One region of the Promicromonospora sp. NPDC052451 genome, then DNA from elsewhere that is predicted to be linked to it. Evidence: riboswitches for the same ligand, from Rfam matches in the RefSeq annotation. Region 1 holds a riboswitch; the other holds the start of a gene.
The links. Region 1 has a riboswitch for FMN ahead of pnuC (nicotinamide riboside transporter PnuC). Riboswitches for the same ligand answer to the same signal wherever they lie in the genome.
Positions count from the first base shown of each region.

Region 2: it holds a riboswitch for FMN, as region 1 does, so the genes downstream of both, ribD (bifunctional diaminohydroxyphosphoribosylaminopyrimidine deaminase/5-amino-6-(5-phosphoribosylamino)uracil reductase RibD) here and pnuC (nicotinamide riboside transporter PnuC) in region 1, are expected to answer to the same signal.

Region 1 covers NZ_JBIUAP010000009.1:88,237-96,130, forward strand. The annotation lists gene ACIG47_RS16960 (histidine kinase) at 1-1,138, opposite strand, end outside; gene ACIG47_RS16965 (acyl-CoA dehydrogenase family protein) at 1,235-2,455, opposite strand; gene ACIG47_RS16970 (Gfo/Idh/MocA family protein) at 2,551-3,690, opposite strand; gene pnuC (nicotinamide riboside transporter PnuC) at 3,735-4,418, opposite strand; FMN riboswitch at 4,534-4,671, opposite strand; gene ACIG47_RS16980 (helix-turn-helix domain-containing protein) at 4,774-5,523, opposite strand; gene ACIG47_RS16985 (hypothetical protein) at 5,594-5,788, opposite strand; gene ACIG47_RS16990 (LLM class F420-dependent oxidoreductase) at 5,812-6,738, shown strand; gene ACIG47_RS16995 (serine aminopeptidase domain-containing protein) at 6,835-7,710, shown strand; gene ACIG47_RS17000 (uracil-xanthine permease family protein) at 7,792-7,894, shown strand, end outside.
Region 2 covers NZ_JBIUAP010000003.1:387,904-395,797, reverse strand. The annotation lists gene ribB (3,4-dihydroxy-2-butanone-4-phosphate synthase) at 1-342, opposite strand, end outside; gene ACIG47_RS07485 (riboflavin synthase) at 339-1,037, opposite strand; gene ribD (bifunctional diaminohydroxyphosphoribosylaminopyrimidine deaminase/5-amino-6-(5-phosphoribosylamino)uracil reductase RibD) at 1,037-2,209, opposite strand; FMN riboswitch at 2,331-2,468, opposite strand; gene rpe (ribulose-phosphate 3-epimerase) at 2,660-3,322, opposite strand; gene ACIG47_RS07470 (DUF1761 domain-containing protein) at 3,390-3,818, shown strand; gene ACIG47_RS07465 (RsmB/NOP family class I SAM-dependent RNA methyltransferase) at 3,866-5,455, opposite strand; gene fmt (methionyl-tRNA formyltransferase) at 5,452-6,465, opposite strand; gene ACIG47_RS07455 (hypothetical protein) at 6,680-7,408, shown strand; gene ACIG47_RS07450 (HAD family hydrolase) at 7,415-7,894, opposite strand, start outside.

The DNA.
Region 1 (7,894 bases):
CCTCGGCGACCACGAAGTACGCCGCGGCCTGTGCTGCCGGGCTCGCCGGGGTGAGGTCGCCCGCGACCTCGACCCGGACCGGGACCGGGCTGCGGCCCGCGAGCGCGGACAGTGCGGCGTCCAGCCCGCGGTCGGACAGGACGGCGGGGTGGATGCCGCGCACCAGGTCGCGCAGCTCGGCGAGCGTCTCCTTGATCTCGCGGTGCGCGAGCTCCAGTGCGGCGACGGCGTGCCCGGGGTCCTTGTCGGCGAGCCGGCGGGCCACGCCCAGCTCGACGCCGAGCGCGACGAGGCGCTGCTGGGCGCCGTCGTGCAGGTCGCGCTCGATGCGGCGGCGCTCGGTGTCGGCGGCGGAGACGGCGGCCGTGCGCGACTCGGTGAGGGCCACGGCCCGTTCCTGTGCCGTGTGCGCGGCGGCCTCGGCCACGCGGGTCTCCCGCTCGGCGGCGACGAGGCGGGCGCGGGCCACCTCGGCCGCGGAGGGGCCGAGCAGCACCGTGGCCAGGCGTACCACGAGGTAGGACCCGTACTGGGCGAGGGTGGCCGCCGTCCACACGAGCACGACGGCGGCCGCCACCGCACCGCCGACGGCGGCGGGCCACGGCAGCCCGGACCACTGTGCCAGGCCGCTGCCCCGGCCTACTGCCGCGAACACCACGGCCGCGACCGCCCCCGCCGCCAGGGCGGTGGCGGTCGCGAAGAAGAAGGAGGTCGTGAGCAGCCCCAGGAAGGCGTACAGCGTGGCGGCCCAGGCACGGTCGTCCCGCACCGGGGCCCACAGCCGGGACCAGGACGAGCGGCTCGTCGGGAGCGGCCCCGGCTGCGGGGCGGCGAGCCGTACGCCGGTCTGGCGGGCGACGCGGGCGCGCTCGGCCGTGCCGAACCGCCGCGCGAGCAGGAGCCCGAGGGCGAGGAGCGGCACTCCGACACCCAGGGCGGGGACCAGCCCCGACGAGACCAGGACGAGGATCCACAGGGCGAGGCCTGCGGTCAGGTGCCAGACCCACCCCACGGCCAGCGCGGCGACGGCGCGCCGGGTCGCGGGGTGGTACGGGGCCTGGAAGAACGCCGCCCCGGAGGTGAGTGCGGGGGCGACGTGGTCCGCGAGGGTGCGGGGTGGGCCGTCATCGCTGGTCATGGGCACGACACTAGGCGGACGCGCAGGCTGCGCGACATGCCGTCACCCCACGGCCCGGGTCTCGGGTTTCCCCTACCCTGCCTCCGCGCGGAGGGCTCAGGCGAAGGCGCTGGTACCCGTGATCTCGCGGCCGATGATGAGGGCCTGCATGCTCTCGGTGCCCTCGTAGGTGTGCAGGGCCTCGATGTCGGCGAAGTGCCGCGCCACCCGGTTCTCCAGCAGGATGCCGTTGCCGCCGAGCAGGTCGCGGGCGATCGCCGCGATCTCGCGCGCGCCGCGCGTGCACGTGTACTTGGCGAGCGACGCCTGCGGGCCGGTGAGCTGCTCGGCCTCGTCGAGCCGCGTCATCTGCTTCACCAGGAGCTGCATCTGCGTGAGGATCGACAGCATCTTGGTCAGCCGCTCCTGCACCATCTGGCTCGCCGCGAGCGGGCGGCCGAACTGCGCGCGCTGCTGCGAGTAGGCCACGGCGGCCTCGTAGCAGGCGATGGCCTGCCCGACGGCGCCCCAGGCCACGCCGAGGCGGGTCGCGAACAGCACACGGCCGGTGTCCTTGAAGGAGCGCGCCTTCGGCAGCAGGTTCTCGGCCGGGACGAACACGTCGTTCAGCACGATGTGCGCCTGGTGGATCGCGCGCAGCGAGACCTTGCCCTGGATGGTCGTCGCCTCGTAGCCCGGGGTGTCCTGGGGAACGATGTAGCCGTGCACCTGGCCGTCCTCGCCACGGGCCCAGACCACCGAGATGTCGCCGATCGAGCCGAAGCCGATCCACTTCTTCTCGCCGTTGATCACGTAGCCCTCGACGCCGTCGCGCGTCTCCTGGACGGCGGAGGTCTCCAGGCCCACGGAGTCCGAGCCGTGCGTGGGCTCGGTCAGCGCGAACGCGCCCAGGATCTCGCCGCGGGCCATGGGCCCGGCGTACTTCTCGACCTGCTCGTCGGAGCCGAGCATCACGATCGAGCGCAGCGCCAGGCCGCCCTGCACGCCGCAGATCGTGGTCACGGAGCCGTCACCGCGGGACATCTCCATCGCGGCCAGGCCCTCGGCCATCTTCGAGACCTTCGGGAAGCCGGGCACGTCCACGCCGTCGCGCAGGAAGTCCAGCTCGGCCATGCGCTTGACCAGGTCCATGGGGACCTCGTACCGCTCCCAGTAGCCGTCGATGACGGGCAGGACCTCGTCCTGCACGAACCGGCGGACGGCGAGCTGCCAGGCCCGCTCCTCCTCCGTGACGTCGGCGAAGGCGCCGGCGAAGTCGATGTCGAGCGGTTGCGAGACGTCGTAGGCGGGCGCCGTCACCCCGGGAGTCTGAGTCATGCCTCCATGGTGCTCCGGTACCGGATCTCAGGTCAAGCGATACGGCGTCTCATTGAGGGTTGGGGGTGCCGGGCTGTCCGGACCGCGCCGGAGGGTCAGCCCGCGTGCCGGCAGACCCGTCCGTGCGCCCACGGCTGCGGGCTCGTACGGACCCGCTCGCCCGACGCCGCGGCCCGCCGTACGGCGAGCTGGAGGTACTGGTCCTGTGCCGCCTCGGCCACGGAGTACGGCGACGGAGCGCCGTCCAGCACGTGGTCGGCCATCGCGGCGACGAGGCGGGCGATCGACAGCTCGTCGTCGGGCAGGCGGGCCGGGCGGAACGCATTGCGGTACAGCCACTCGCCGTCGAGCGTGTACCCGCGCAGGAACATGCCCTCGTGGCTGCCGGCGCCGCCCGCGGCCACCCGCTCCAGCGTGGCGTGCCGCGGCAGGCCGTCCGGGCCCACGTGACGTACCACGTCGTCGCGCAGCTCGCCCCGTTCGCCACGGACCAGGAGCGTGGGGGAGCGGACCCACGAGCGGTACTGCACGTCGTCGAACTCGTAGGTGCCGAGCCGGTCGCCGAAGTCCAGCCAGGCGGTCGCGTGAACCGTGTCGACCAGGGCACGGTCTTCGGGGTCGTCCGCACGGCTGGGGCTCGGCAGCACGCGGCGCGCGTCGCGCCGGGCGGTGATCACGGCGTCGTCGAAGCCGATGCCCAGCGCCCGCCGCAGCACGCTGATGCCGTGGTAGTCGTGGGCCACGGCGACGTGCGCGTCGGTCACGGTGCCGAGCCGGCCCGACGCCGCGACCGCGAGCTGTGCGCCGATCAGCGGTTCCAGGTGGTACTGCTCGGCCACGTGCACGCAGGCGCCGTCGTCCACGAGCCGCTGCAGGGTGGCAAGCTCTTCGACGGTGCCCGCCGCGGGCGTCTCCGTGAGCACGGGGACACCCGCGGCGGCGAGGTCGCGGACCACGGGCTGGGCGGGGCCCGCGGGCAGGGTGAGCACGACGAGGTCGGGGCGGCCGGCGGCCAGCAGCTCGGAGACCGTGGCCCAGGCAGGCGCGGGAAGGCCGGGGAGCCCGGCCGCCGGCAGGCCGCCGGCGGAGAGCGCCTCCCGGTCCGCCGCGTTGCGCGTGGCCACGCCCGCCACCTCGAAGCGTCCCGGCAGCGCGTGCAGTACGCGCAGCACCGTTCGGGCGCGGAAGCCCGATCCGACGATCCCGACCCGTGCCGTACGCCCCTGTGCGTTCACGAGCGCCGACGGTACGCGATCGGGGTCAGGGCCGGGGTCAGCGGTCAGGCAGGCGCGGCGACGGCGCTGTGCGCCGTGCCCTCCCGCCGGCTGATGCGCCACCACGCGAAGAACCCGACCAGGGTGAACACGCCGTAGATCACGTACATCAGCGCGGTCGCCCAGTACCCGGCGGAGAAGAGCAGAGGTACGCCCACCAGGTCGACGGCCACCCAGATCAGCCAGAACTCGACCCAGCCCTTGGCCATGCCGTAGGTGGCGAGCACGGAGCCCGTGAAGATCCAGGCGTCGGCCCACACCGGCTCGTACGAGCCGAGGGCGCGGAACAGCGGGGTCAGGAGCAGGGTCCCGGCGAGCATCCCGGTGACCAGGCCGACGCGGGCCCGCCAGGAGGCCCAGGCCGGGTGCACGGCCACGGTGCCCACGCCGCCAGTCCGCTGCGTCTGCCGCCAGCGGTACCAGCCGTAGACCGAGACGGCGATGAACATGATCTGACGCCCGGCCTGGCCCAGCATGTCGGCGCGGCCCGTCTCGCCGAACCAGGAGCCCATGAAGACGGTGAAGAGCACGACGTTGCCGACGATGCCCACCGGCCAGGCCCACACCTTGCGCCGCAGCCCGCCCAGGGCGGAGGCCAGGCCGAACAGGTTGCCGATGACCTCGCGCCAGTAGATCTGCTGGTCGCCGACCAGGAACGTCGCGTCGTAGGCGGCGCGGAACCAGTCCATGTCTCTTTCCCTCTCCGAAGTCCGCACACGGGGACTCCGGGGTGAGGGCCGGCGCGCCACGACGGCGCCGACGACGGCACGGTGCCGGGACCCCGAGGGGTCGGCGGAGCGCGCCGCACGTGCTTCCTCCCATCCGGACTTTCACCGTCGGTCCTGGAATCTCACCAGGTCAACCAGGTCCCTCCCGAAGGAACGACCCGGGTCGCGGACTATCACCGCCGGCTCGGAATTTCACCGACCCCGGAGCACGTGTGCAACTGCTGCTGCACGATCTCTAGCGGAACACAGGATGCCACGGGTGCATTCCCCCGGGAACGGGCCCGGGATGTCCGGTGCGCCACACGGGCCGGACCGGTCAGACCAGGGCGTCGCGGACGGCGCGGGCCACCTCGTCGGGCCCGGCCACCCCCTCCACCACGGTGACGACCACGCGCCGCGACGCGGGGGCGCCGTCGGCGGCCAGCGGGCTGGCCGAGGTGCCGAGGACGGCGGCTCGCCGCAGGTCGGCGAACGCCTCCTCCAGCTCGGGGCGCAGGTCGAGCGACGGCGTGCGCAGCCAGCGTCGCAGGATCGCGTTGTGCACCGCGACCACGGACGCCGCGAACGCGATCGACGCCGTGGAGGCCGACCGCTCCGGCGGCAGGGTGTCGCGCAGGTAGTGCGTGAACGCCCGCTCGTAGCGGTGCGTCGTGATGAGCTCCCGGTCGCGCAGCGCCGGGACCTGCTGCAGCAGGGCGTAGCGCGCGAGCGACGTCTCGCGCTGGCCCACGTGGTGGTCGAACACCATGCGCGCCGCGCGGCACACCTCGAGGTACGGGTCCACGTCGGGGTCCCAGGCGCGGCCCAGGTCGTGCCCCGACTCCTCGCTGGCCCGGGCGTCGGGCCGGGTGGCGGCCAGCATGACCACCACCTCCTCCAGCAGCAGCTCGTGGTCGGCGAAGACCACGTCCTCCTTGGAGCGGAAGCGGCGGAAGAACGTCGCGCGGCTCACCTTGGCGGCGTCGGCGATCTCCTCGACGGTGGTTCCCTCGTACCCCTGCCGAGTGAACAGGTCCACCGCAGCGTCGACAGCCTGCGCGTGCGTGTGGGTACGGACGGCGGTCATGCCAGGCAGGCTACCGCGTGCCCCCCGAGCCCCGTGAAGACTCCTTGAGCAAACCGTGACCTGCGCGACGCTAATTTTCCTGGGACGGGATCTTGCCCGACCGGAGTCTGCGCAGGTAGCGCACCTCGCGCACGGCCATGAGCAGCGCGAGCACCCCGGGGACGGCGGCCCACGGATGACCGAGCACGACGCCCAGCAGGCACACGAGGAAGATCAGCCCACCGCCCACGACGGTGGCGAGGCTGCCCCAGCGGATCCCGGTCACGGGGTGAGCGTAGTCTGCGAGACGTGACACTCGACCTGCGCATCTTCACCGAGCCCCAGCAGGGCGCGACCTACGACGACCAGCTCGCCGTCGCCCAGGCGACCGAGCGACTGGGCTTCAGCGCCTTCTTCCGCTCCGACCACTACCTGGCCATGGGCCGCGAGGGTCTGCCCGGGCCCACCGACTCCTGGGTCACGCTCGCCGGCCTCGCCCGGGAGACGTCGACCGTGCGGCTCGGCACGCTCGTGTCGTCGGCCACGTTCCGGCACCCCGGCGTGCTGGCCATCCAGGTGGCCCAGGTGGACCAGATGTCCGGCGGGCGCGTCGAGCTCGGCCTCGGCACCGGCTGGTACGCCGCCGAGCACAGCGCCTACGGCATCCCGTTCCCCGAGAAGCGCTTCGGCATCCTGGAGGAGCAGCTCGCCGTCGTCACCGGCCTCTGGGGCACGCCCGTCGGCGAGAAGTTCTCCTTCTCCGGTGAGCACTACCAGATCACCGACTCGCCGGCGCTGCCCAAGCCCGTGCAGGCCAGGATCCCGGTGCTGGTCGGCGGCGGCGGCCCGCGCCGCACGCCCGCCCTGGCGGCGCGCTACGGCGACGAGTACAACCAGTCCTTCCCGGAGATCAGCGGGATCGGCGCGCGCATCAAGGTGGTCGAGAAGGCCCTGTCCGACGCCGGTCGCGACCCCGGATCCATCGTCCAGTCGGTGGCGCTCGTCGCCGCCGTCGGGCAGGACGAGGCCGAGTTCACGCGACGCGCGGCCGCCATCGGGCGCGAGCCCGCCGAGCTGCGCGAGCACGGCATCGCCGGGACCGTCGCCGAGGCGGTGGACCGGCTGAAGGCCCTGGAGGCGGAGGGTGTCCAGCGCGTCTACCTGCAGGTCCTGGACCTGGCCGACCTGGACCACCTGGACCTGTTCGCCCGCGAGGTGCGCCGCCAGCTCGGCTGAGCCGGCCGCGGATCACCCGCCCGGGAGGCCGGGTGAGAGAAACCTTCCTAGGGTCGGTGCCGGGGCGTGGGCCCCGACACCGACCTGGGAGGGTTCATGCAGAGCTTTTCTCGTGGCTTTTCTCGTGCCGTCCGGGCCGCGCTCGCGGCGTCCGTCCTCGCCGCCGGAACCCTCGCCGCGGTCCCCGTGGCCGTCGCCGAGGGCGACCACCAGCGCGGGCCCGACCCGACCGAGCAGAGCATCGAGGCACCGCGTGGCCCGTTCGACGTCGCCACGCTCGTCGTGACCCGGGCCGAGGCCGAGGGTTTCGGCGGCGGCACCGTCTACTACCCCACGGACACGTCCGAGGGCACGTTCGGCGCGGTCGCCGTTGCCCCCGGGTACAGCTCCTCGCAGGCCGCCGTCGCCTGGCTCGGGCCGCGCCTGGCCTCGCAGGGCTTCGTCGTGCTCACGATCGACACGATCAGCACCGCCGACGCGCCCCCGCGCCGCGGCGACCAGCTCCGGGCCGCGCTGGCGCAGCTCGCGGACACGGCGGTGGCGGACAGGATCGACCCCGCCCGGCTCGCCGTCATGGGCCACTCGATGGGTGGCGGCGGCAGCCTGGAGGCCGCCAAGGACGACCCGGCGCTGCGCGCCGCGATCCCGCTGGCCCCCTGGAGCGCCGACAAGACGTTCCCGGAGGTCACCACGCCCACCCTGGTCATCGGTGCCGAGGACGACGTCATCGCGCCGGTGCGCCGGCACGCCGAGCGGTTCTACGACACGCTCCCGGCCGACGGCGACAAGGCGTACCTGGAGCTGCGCGACGCGGACCACTCCGCGCCCACCGTGCCCGACACCACGATCGCCCGCTACAGCATCGCCTGGCTCAAGCGGTACGTGGACGACGACGAGCGCTACGCCCGGTTCCTCTGCCCGCCGCCGGTCCCGGACGAGGTGATCAGCGAGTACCGCAGCAGCACCTGCTGACCGGGGCCGGCCGTTCTCGACCGGGGTGGGCCGGTAAGATCCGCGCGACACTGACGCCCCGCGAGATCAAGGACAACAGCGATGCGACTCGGCTGGAAGCTGCACGGTGACGGCACCCGCATCACCCCGGGCGAGGTGGTCGCCCCCGACGAGCGCCTGAGCTGGCCGCGCACCGTCGGGATCG
Region 2 (7,894 bases), on a different contig from region 1:
GGCGGAGATCCCCGTGGTCACGCCCGTCGCGGCGTCCACCGACACCGTGTACGCCGTCGTCCTCGGGTCCTCGCTGCGCTCGACCATCAGCGGCAGACCCAGCGCGTCCGCCCGGTCCGCGGGCATCGGGGCGCACAGGTAGCCGGACGAGTGCCGCACCGTCCAGGCCACCCACTCGGGCGTGGCCGTGCTCGCAGCGAGCACCACGTCGACCTCGTTCTCCCGCCCGGCGTCGTCGGCCACCAGCACCGGGCGGCCCGCGGCCAGCTCGGCGAGAGCCTCCTCCACCGGCCCCCGTGCGACGTCCACCGCCCCTGCCGTGGGCCGCAGCGCCCCGCTCATCGCCCGGCTCCGGTCGTCGCACCGGCCGGCGTCCCGGTCCCGGCGGCCACGTCCGCCGCCCCACCCGGGACACCGCCGACCGCACCAGCCGCCAGGAGCCGCTCCACGTACTTGGCGAGCACGTCGACCTCCACGTTCACGACGTCGCCCGGGGCCAGCCCGCCGAGCGTGGTCGCGGCGAGCGTGGTGGGGATGAGCGACACCCCGAAGCCCTCGTCGGACACCCACGTGACCGTCAGCGAGACCCCGGACAGGGCGATCGAGCCCTTCTCGGCGACGTAGCGGGTCAGCGCCGCCGGCGCGGTGAACGCCAGGTCGTCCCAGCGCGGCCCGGGCGTGCGCCGGGCGAGCGTCGCCACGCCGTCCACATGGCCCTGGACCACGTGACCACCCAGGCGGCCGTGGGCCAGCAGGGCCCGCTCCAGGTTCACCCGGTCCCCGGGGGCGAGGGCGCCGAGGGACGTACGGCGCAGCGTCTCGGGCATCACCTCGGCCACGAAAGCGCCGTCGGCCACCGACGTGACGGTCAGGCACACGCCGTCGACGGCGATCGAGTCACCCGGGCGGGCGTCCGACGTGGCGAGCGGGCCGGCGACGGTCAGGACGGCGTCCGGCGCCGGCCCGCCGCCGGGGTCGCCGTCGGGCCGGACCAGCGAGACGACGGAGCCGAGCTCCTCGACGATTCCGGTGAACATCAGATCTCCTCCTCGGTGTGCCCGCCGGGGCGGCCGGCCGTACCGGGCCGGGCCCCTGCGGGGTCGGTACGACGGGCGACGAGCAGCATGTCGTCGCCCAGCCGCGTGACGTCGTGGGTGGTGAAGCGTGCGGCCTCGCCGATCGTGGTGACCCCCAGGTCGTTGACGGCCGGGGAACCCGCACCGAGCAGCACAGGGGCCACGTACGCGTGCAGCTCGTCGACGGCGTCCGCGGCCAGGAGGGCGGTCGCCAGGGCGGGGCCGCCCTCCACGAGCAGGTGCCGCACCTCGCGCCCGCCCAGCTCCCGGAGCGCGGCGTCGAGGTCGTGGGTCGCCAGGTGCAGCAGGAGGCCGCCCGGACCGCGCAGGCGGGCTCCGTCGGGCACCGTGCGGTGGCCGACGACGACCCGGAGGGGCTGGTGCTCGAAGAGGCTCCCGTCCACGGTGCGGGCCGTGAGAGCCGGGTCGTCGACGGCCACCGTCCCCGTGCCGACGGCGATCGCGTCCACCTGGGCACGGACCGCGTGCGCGTGGGCGCGGGCAGTCGCTCCGGTGATCCAGCGGCTGGTGCCGTCGGCCGCGGCGACGCGTCCGTCGAGCGACGTCGCGAGTTTGAGCGTCACGTACGGCCGCCCCGTGCGCACGGCGCGCAGCCACGGGCGCAGCAACTCCTCCCCCGCCGCGGCGAGCAGGCCCGTGGTGACCGGGATGCCCGCGGCCCGCAGGCGTCCGGCGCCGCCCATGGCCACGGGGTTGGGGTCCTCGACCGCCACGTGCACGGCGGCCACGCCGGCCTCGATCAGGGCGTCCGCGCAGGGTCCGGTGCGGCCGTGGTGGGCGCAGGGTTCCAGCGTCACGACCGCCGTCGTGCCCCGGGGGTCGACGCCGCCCGCCCGGGCGGCCGCCAGCGCGGCGGCCTCGGCGTGGGGCGTCCCGGCTCCGCGGTGGAAGCCCTCGGCGACGGTGCGGCCCGCGGCGTCCAGGAGCACGCAGCCGACGCGCGGGTTGGGGCCGTGGGCGGGGCCCTGCGCGGCGAGGTCGAGGGCCCGGCGCATCGCGGCTTCCAGGACGCGGGCGTCCGGCCCGGCCGGGCCCCGGTCCGGTGCGGAGGCCACGGGCGGCGCGGCACGTGGGCCGGTGGGCGCGGTCGAGCTGTTCTGCGACTGGGTCATGCCGTCCTTCCCGAGCGTCGGTGCTCCGGGGTCGGACGACGGGTACGCGGACGAGGACCGGACCGGTCCCGCCCGCGCGTACGGCGTCACGGCGCCGCACGTCCGCAGGACGGCCGACGCCGCACGTGCTTCCTCCCATCCGGACTTTCACCGTCGGTCCTGGAGTTCCACCAGGTCAACCGGATCCCTCCCGAAGGAACGACCCGGGTCGCGGACTGTCACCGCCGGCTCGGAATTTCACCGACCCCGGAGCACGTGTGTGCGTACTGCTGATCGCCAGCATGCCACACCTCGCGCGGCACGCGACCATGGCCTGCGTCACAGGGACGCCGGTCCCCTCGTCACCGGGGCTTCTTCCCTGGGCCCGCCCGGCCGTCGAGGTGGGCACGGCGCGCTTGGCACACTATTTTCGCGGTCAGGCACGACAGCGCGTGCCAGCCTCGTCACGCGTCAGTGGACGTGCTTGCTCGCGAGCTCGCGCAGCGTCGCGATCTCCGCCGGGATGTCCTGGGCCCCGTACACCGCCGAGCCCGCCACGAAGACGTTCGCGCCGGCGTCGGCCGCGCGCTCGATCGTGTCGCGCGACACTCCCCCGTCCACCTGGATCCACACGTCCAGCCCGGACTCGCTCACGGCCTCGCGTGCCCGCCGGATCTTGGGCAGGGTGCCCTCGATGAACGACTGGCCGCCGAAGCCGGGCTCCACGGTCATCACCAGGATCATGTCGATCTCGGCCAGCAGGTCCAGGAACGGCTCCACCGGGGTGGCCGGCCGCAGCGCGACGCCCGCACGCGACCCCAGCCGCCGCAGCTCGCGCGCCAGGCGCACGGGCGCCTGCGCGGCCTCCGCGTGGAACGTGACCGACGCCGCCCCCGCCTCGGCGAACGCCGGCGCCCACCGGTCGGGGTTCTCGATCATGAGGTGGGCGTCGAGCGGCACCGGCGACACCTTCGCGAGCCGCTCGAAGACCGGCAGCCCCAGCGTCAGGTTGGGCACGAAGTGGTTGTCCATGACGTCGACGTGGGCGTAGTCGGCGTCGGCGATCCGGCCGAGGTCGCGCTCCAGGTTCGCGAAGTCGGCGGACAGGATGCTGGGGGCGATGAGGGCTGCCATGATGCCAAGCCTAGGGCGCGCACCCCGCTGCCACGCGCCGCGCGCCACCGACGGACCGGGAGCGACGATGATCCCCGAGGTGAACTACTGGGCTGTTGTGGCGGCCACCCTGTCCACGCTGGTCGTGGGCTCGGTCTGGTACACGCCGAAGGTGTTCGGCACCCGCTGGATGCGGCTCGCCCGGGTCGACCCGAAGGCGGCGCAGGCCGCGGGCATCTGGCCCATCGTCGTGACGGTGCTGGTCAGCTTCCTGACCGCCTGGGTGCTGGCCGGTGCGGTCTACATCTCGTGGGAGTTCTACCAGGGCGGCTTCCTCTCCGCGGCCGTGGTGACCGGCGTGCTGCTCTGGATCGGGTTCACGGCGGCGCGGATGATCACGCACGACGCCTTCGAGGGCCGCCCGCCGGCCCTGACCACCCTGAACCTCGCGCACGAGCTGGTCACGGTGCTGGTCATGGCCGTGATCATCGGGGTGTGGCCGCCGGCGGGCGTCTGACCACCACGGCCTGGCCACGGCCGGGGCGGGCGGGACCGCCCCGGCCGTCACGCGGTCCGGCGCAGCAGCGTCAGGTGCATCGCGTCCGTACCGTGCACGTGCGGCCACAGCTGCACGTCGTCCCGGTCGCCCAGCGGGATCTCGGCGTCCGGGCGCACCACCGACCGCACCACGGCGGGCGCGTCCAGGCGTTCGACGTCGTCCCGGCGGCGCAGCACGTCCGCCACGACGAGCTGCGTCTCGGCCAGGTGCGGCGAGCACGTCACGTACGCCACCACTCCCCCGGGCCGGACGGCGTCCAGGGCGCTCGTCAGCAGCTCGCGCTGCAGCCCCGTCAGGGCGGCGAGGTCCGACGGCGTGCGGCGCCACCGGCTCTCCGGCCGACGGCGCAACGCGCCCAGGCCCGTGCAGGGCGCGTCGACCAGGACCCGGTCGTAGGCACCGGGCTCGTCGACGCCGACCTCGCGGCCGTCACCGGTGCGCACCTCCTCGACGGCGCCGTCCGGCAGGGCGGCCAGCGCGCCGGCGACCAGGCGGGCGCGGTGCGGGGCCACCTCGTTGGCCACGAGCCGGGCACCGCGCTGCGCGGCCAGGGCCGCCAGGAGAGCCGCCTTGCCGCCCGGGCCGGCGCACAGGTCCAGCCAGCGCGCGTCCGAGCCCTCCAGAGGGGCCGCGGCCAGGGCCAGGGCGACGAGCTGGGACCCTTCGTCCTGCACGCCCGCCAGACCCTCGCGGACTGCCGGGACGCCGGACGGGTCGGAACCCTCCAGCCGCAGCGCGGTGGGCGCCCAGCGGCCGGCGACGAGGTCGACGTCGCCCCAGGCGTTCTCGTCGGCGGCGTCCACCAGACCGGGCCGCGCCACCAGGGTGACCCGGGGTGCGGCGTTGTCGGCGGCGAGGAGGTCGCCGATCTCGTCCGCCGCGCGGCCGTTGCCGGCCAGCGCCTCGCGCAGCGCCCGGACGACCCACAGCGGGTGGGACTGGGTGGCGGCGAGGCCCGCGAGGGCGTCGGGCGCCTCCTTCTCGAGCACCGACAGCCACTCGTCCGGCGTGCGTTCCGAGACCCGGCGCAGCACCGCGTTGACCATCTGCGCCGGGCCGGCGCCGACCCGGTTGCGGGCGAGCCCCACGGTCTCCGAGACGGCGGCGTGCACGGGCACGCGCATGCCGAGGAGCTGGTGCGTCCCGAGCCGCAGCACGTCGAGCAGCGCCGGGTCCAGGCCCGGCAGCGGTCGGTCCACGCAGGTGGCCAGGATCGCGTCGTACCGCCCGCGCAGCCGTAGCGTGCCGTAGGTCAGCTCGGTGGCGAACCCGGCGTCGCGGCCGCGGATGCGCCGCTCGCGCAGCAGCGGCGGCAGCACCAGGTTGGCGTACGCGTCGGACTCGTCGACCTCGCGCAGCACGTCGAACGCCGCCGTCCGGGCGGGGTCGGTGCGCTTGCGCCGTTCGGAGGGCGCCTGGGAGGTCCGTGACCGGTCGTCGCCGCGGAACCGTGCCGCGGAGCGCTGCCGCCCCGACGCGTTGCGCCGCTCGTCACCGGCCGCGCGGCCGCCGCCGCGCGAACCGTCGCGCGAACCGCCGTGTGAACCGCCGTGCGACCCACCCCGGGAGCCGCGGCCGCCGTCGTACCCGCTCATGCGACCACGTCCGTGGCACCCGCCGTGGCGCCCTGCGCGCCGGGCGTCCCGCCCGGCGCCGCGTGCTCTGCCCGAGCGTCCAGCACGAGGCCCGCCTCGACGAGCGCCCGTCCCCCGCCGCGCGCCCAGTCGGGTGCCGGCATGGCCTTCTTGCCCACGGGCCGCACCTCGCCCAGCGCGACCGCGTGCGTGGCCGTGCCCACCAGCACCTCGCGCTTGAGCGCGCGCACCTCGCCGGCACGCAGGTCCACGACGTCGGGCCGCGGCGAGACCGGGCCGATCCCGAGGCGCGAGCCGTCGGGCAGGAGGGTCCACGCGCCGGGTGCGGGCGTGCAGCCGCGCACGAGCCGGTCGACCGCGAGCGCCGGGTCGGTCCAGGTCACCCGGGCGTCCTCCGTGGTGAGCTTGGGCGCGACGGTGATGCCGTCGGCGGGCTGGGGCTGCGGCTGGAGGGTGCCGTCCTCGAGGGCGTCGAGGCTGGCCACGAGGAGCTCGGCGCCGGAGACGGCGAGGCGGGCGAGGAGGTCGCCGGAGGTGTCGGTGGGCCGGATGGTCTCGGTGGTGGTGCCGAGCACGGGGCCGGTGTCCATGCCCTCGTCGAGCAGGAAGGTGGTGGCTCCGGTGATCTCGTCGCCGGCGATGACGGCGCGCTGCACGGGGGCGGCGCCGCGCCAGGCGGGCAGCACGGAGAAGTGCAGGTTGACCCAGCCGAGGCGGGGTACGGCCAGGACGGCGGGGCGCAGGATGTGGCCGTAGGCGACCACGGGCGCGGCGTCGATGTCCAGGTCGCGCAGGCGGGCGACGAACTCGTCGCCGCGGGGGGTGTCGGTGATGACCGGGATCCCGGCCTCCTCGGCCCGGGCGCGCACGGGGCTCGGGGTGAGCTTGCGCCCGCGGCCCGACGGCGCGTCGGCGCGGGTCAGGACGGCGACCACCTCGTGGCGGGAGCGCAGGAGGGCGTCGAGCGAGGCGACTGCGGGTTCGGGGGTTCCGGCGAAGAGAAGACGCACCGGGTCAGTCTAGGTGTGCGGGGTGACCGGGGCGGCGCGACCGGGCACGGGCCGGGGTGTCCGTGCCCGGTCGCGGCGCGGGTACGCGGGCCCGGTGCGGCGGGTGCGGTGCGGCGGGTGCGGGTGATTCGCCCGTCGCGACACCGGTGCGCGCAAGGACGGTCCCTGCCGGGACACAGTCGGGTACCACGTTCCCGGTCACAGGAGGGCCCGCATGCGCCGTCACGAGGATCCGACCGGTCGCCGGGCTGCTGCCCGGGCCGGGTACCGCGCGCTGCTCGGCGTGCCCCTGGTGGCGCTCTGCGCCGTCCTGCCGGCGGGCTGCGGGGCGGACGCCCCGGCGCCGCCGGGCCAGGACATCGGCGGAGCGGGTTTCGCCGAGGTGCTCGCCCTGCCCGCGCCGACGGCCGACTACGCCTGGTACCCGGAGTCGGTCACGGCCGCCCTCCCGTCGGTCCGGTACGTCGACGTGGGCGAGGCGCACGCCTCCGAGCTGGCGGCCATGGGCCGATTCACGGACTGGGCGCAGGGCACGCCGGAGGACCCGAGCCGGGCGATGATCGACCTGCGGTTCGAGGTGGACGAGGTCGTCGACTCGCTGGGTGACCTGGGGCTGGAGGGCCGAGCCGTCACCGTGCACGTGGGCGTGGACGGCCGGGCCGACGTCGAGCGGGTGGCCGAGGAGCTGGTCGCGCTCGACGACGTGGTGCTGTTCCTGACGCACGTCGGCCCCGAACCGTGGCCGCCACCGGAGTGGGTCATCGTGTTCGACGGCGCGTTCCTGGGCGACGTGCACGACGACGGCACGCTGACCTGGCCGGTCGCGGACGCCATCGCGGCTGCCGGGCCGGGTGACTCCCGCCCGGAGGCTGATGTGGCCACCCTCGACGACCTGCGGGCCGCGGCGCCGTCCGACCTCGTCGTCGACGTCGCCGGGGGCTGATCCGTCCTAGCCGGCCACCGGGAGCCCGAGGGCGCGCAGGTCGCGCCGCAGGGCGCCCGTGTGCGTGAACACGATCCCGTGGAACCCGACGCCGCGGGCTGCGTCCACGTTGACCACCTTGTCGTCCACGAAGACCGCACGCGCCGGGTCGACGCCGAACCGCTCGACGACCAGCTCGAAGATGCGCCGGTCGGGCTTGGCCATGCCCTCGCGGCCGGACACGATCACGTCGTCCATCAGCCCGATGGCGGGCGCCGCGGGCTCGGCGCTGTGGAACGTCTCGGCCTGCCAGTTGGTCAGCCCGTAGAGCCGGAGCCCGAGCTGCTTCAGCTCGGAGACCAGCTCCGCCGACCCGTCGATCGGCCCGGTCAGGGAGAGCTCGTAGTGCTCCACGTACCGGCGCAGATCGTCCACCAGGTCCGGGTGGGTCCGGGCGACGCGTTCGAGCAGCACCGCGTACGGCGTGCCGGCGTCGGCGGCGTGGTT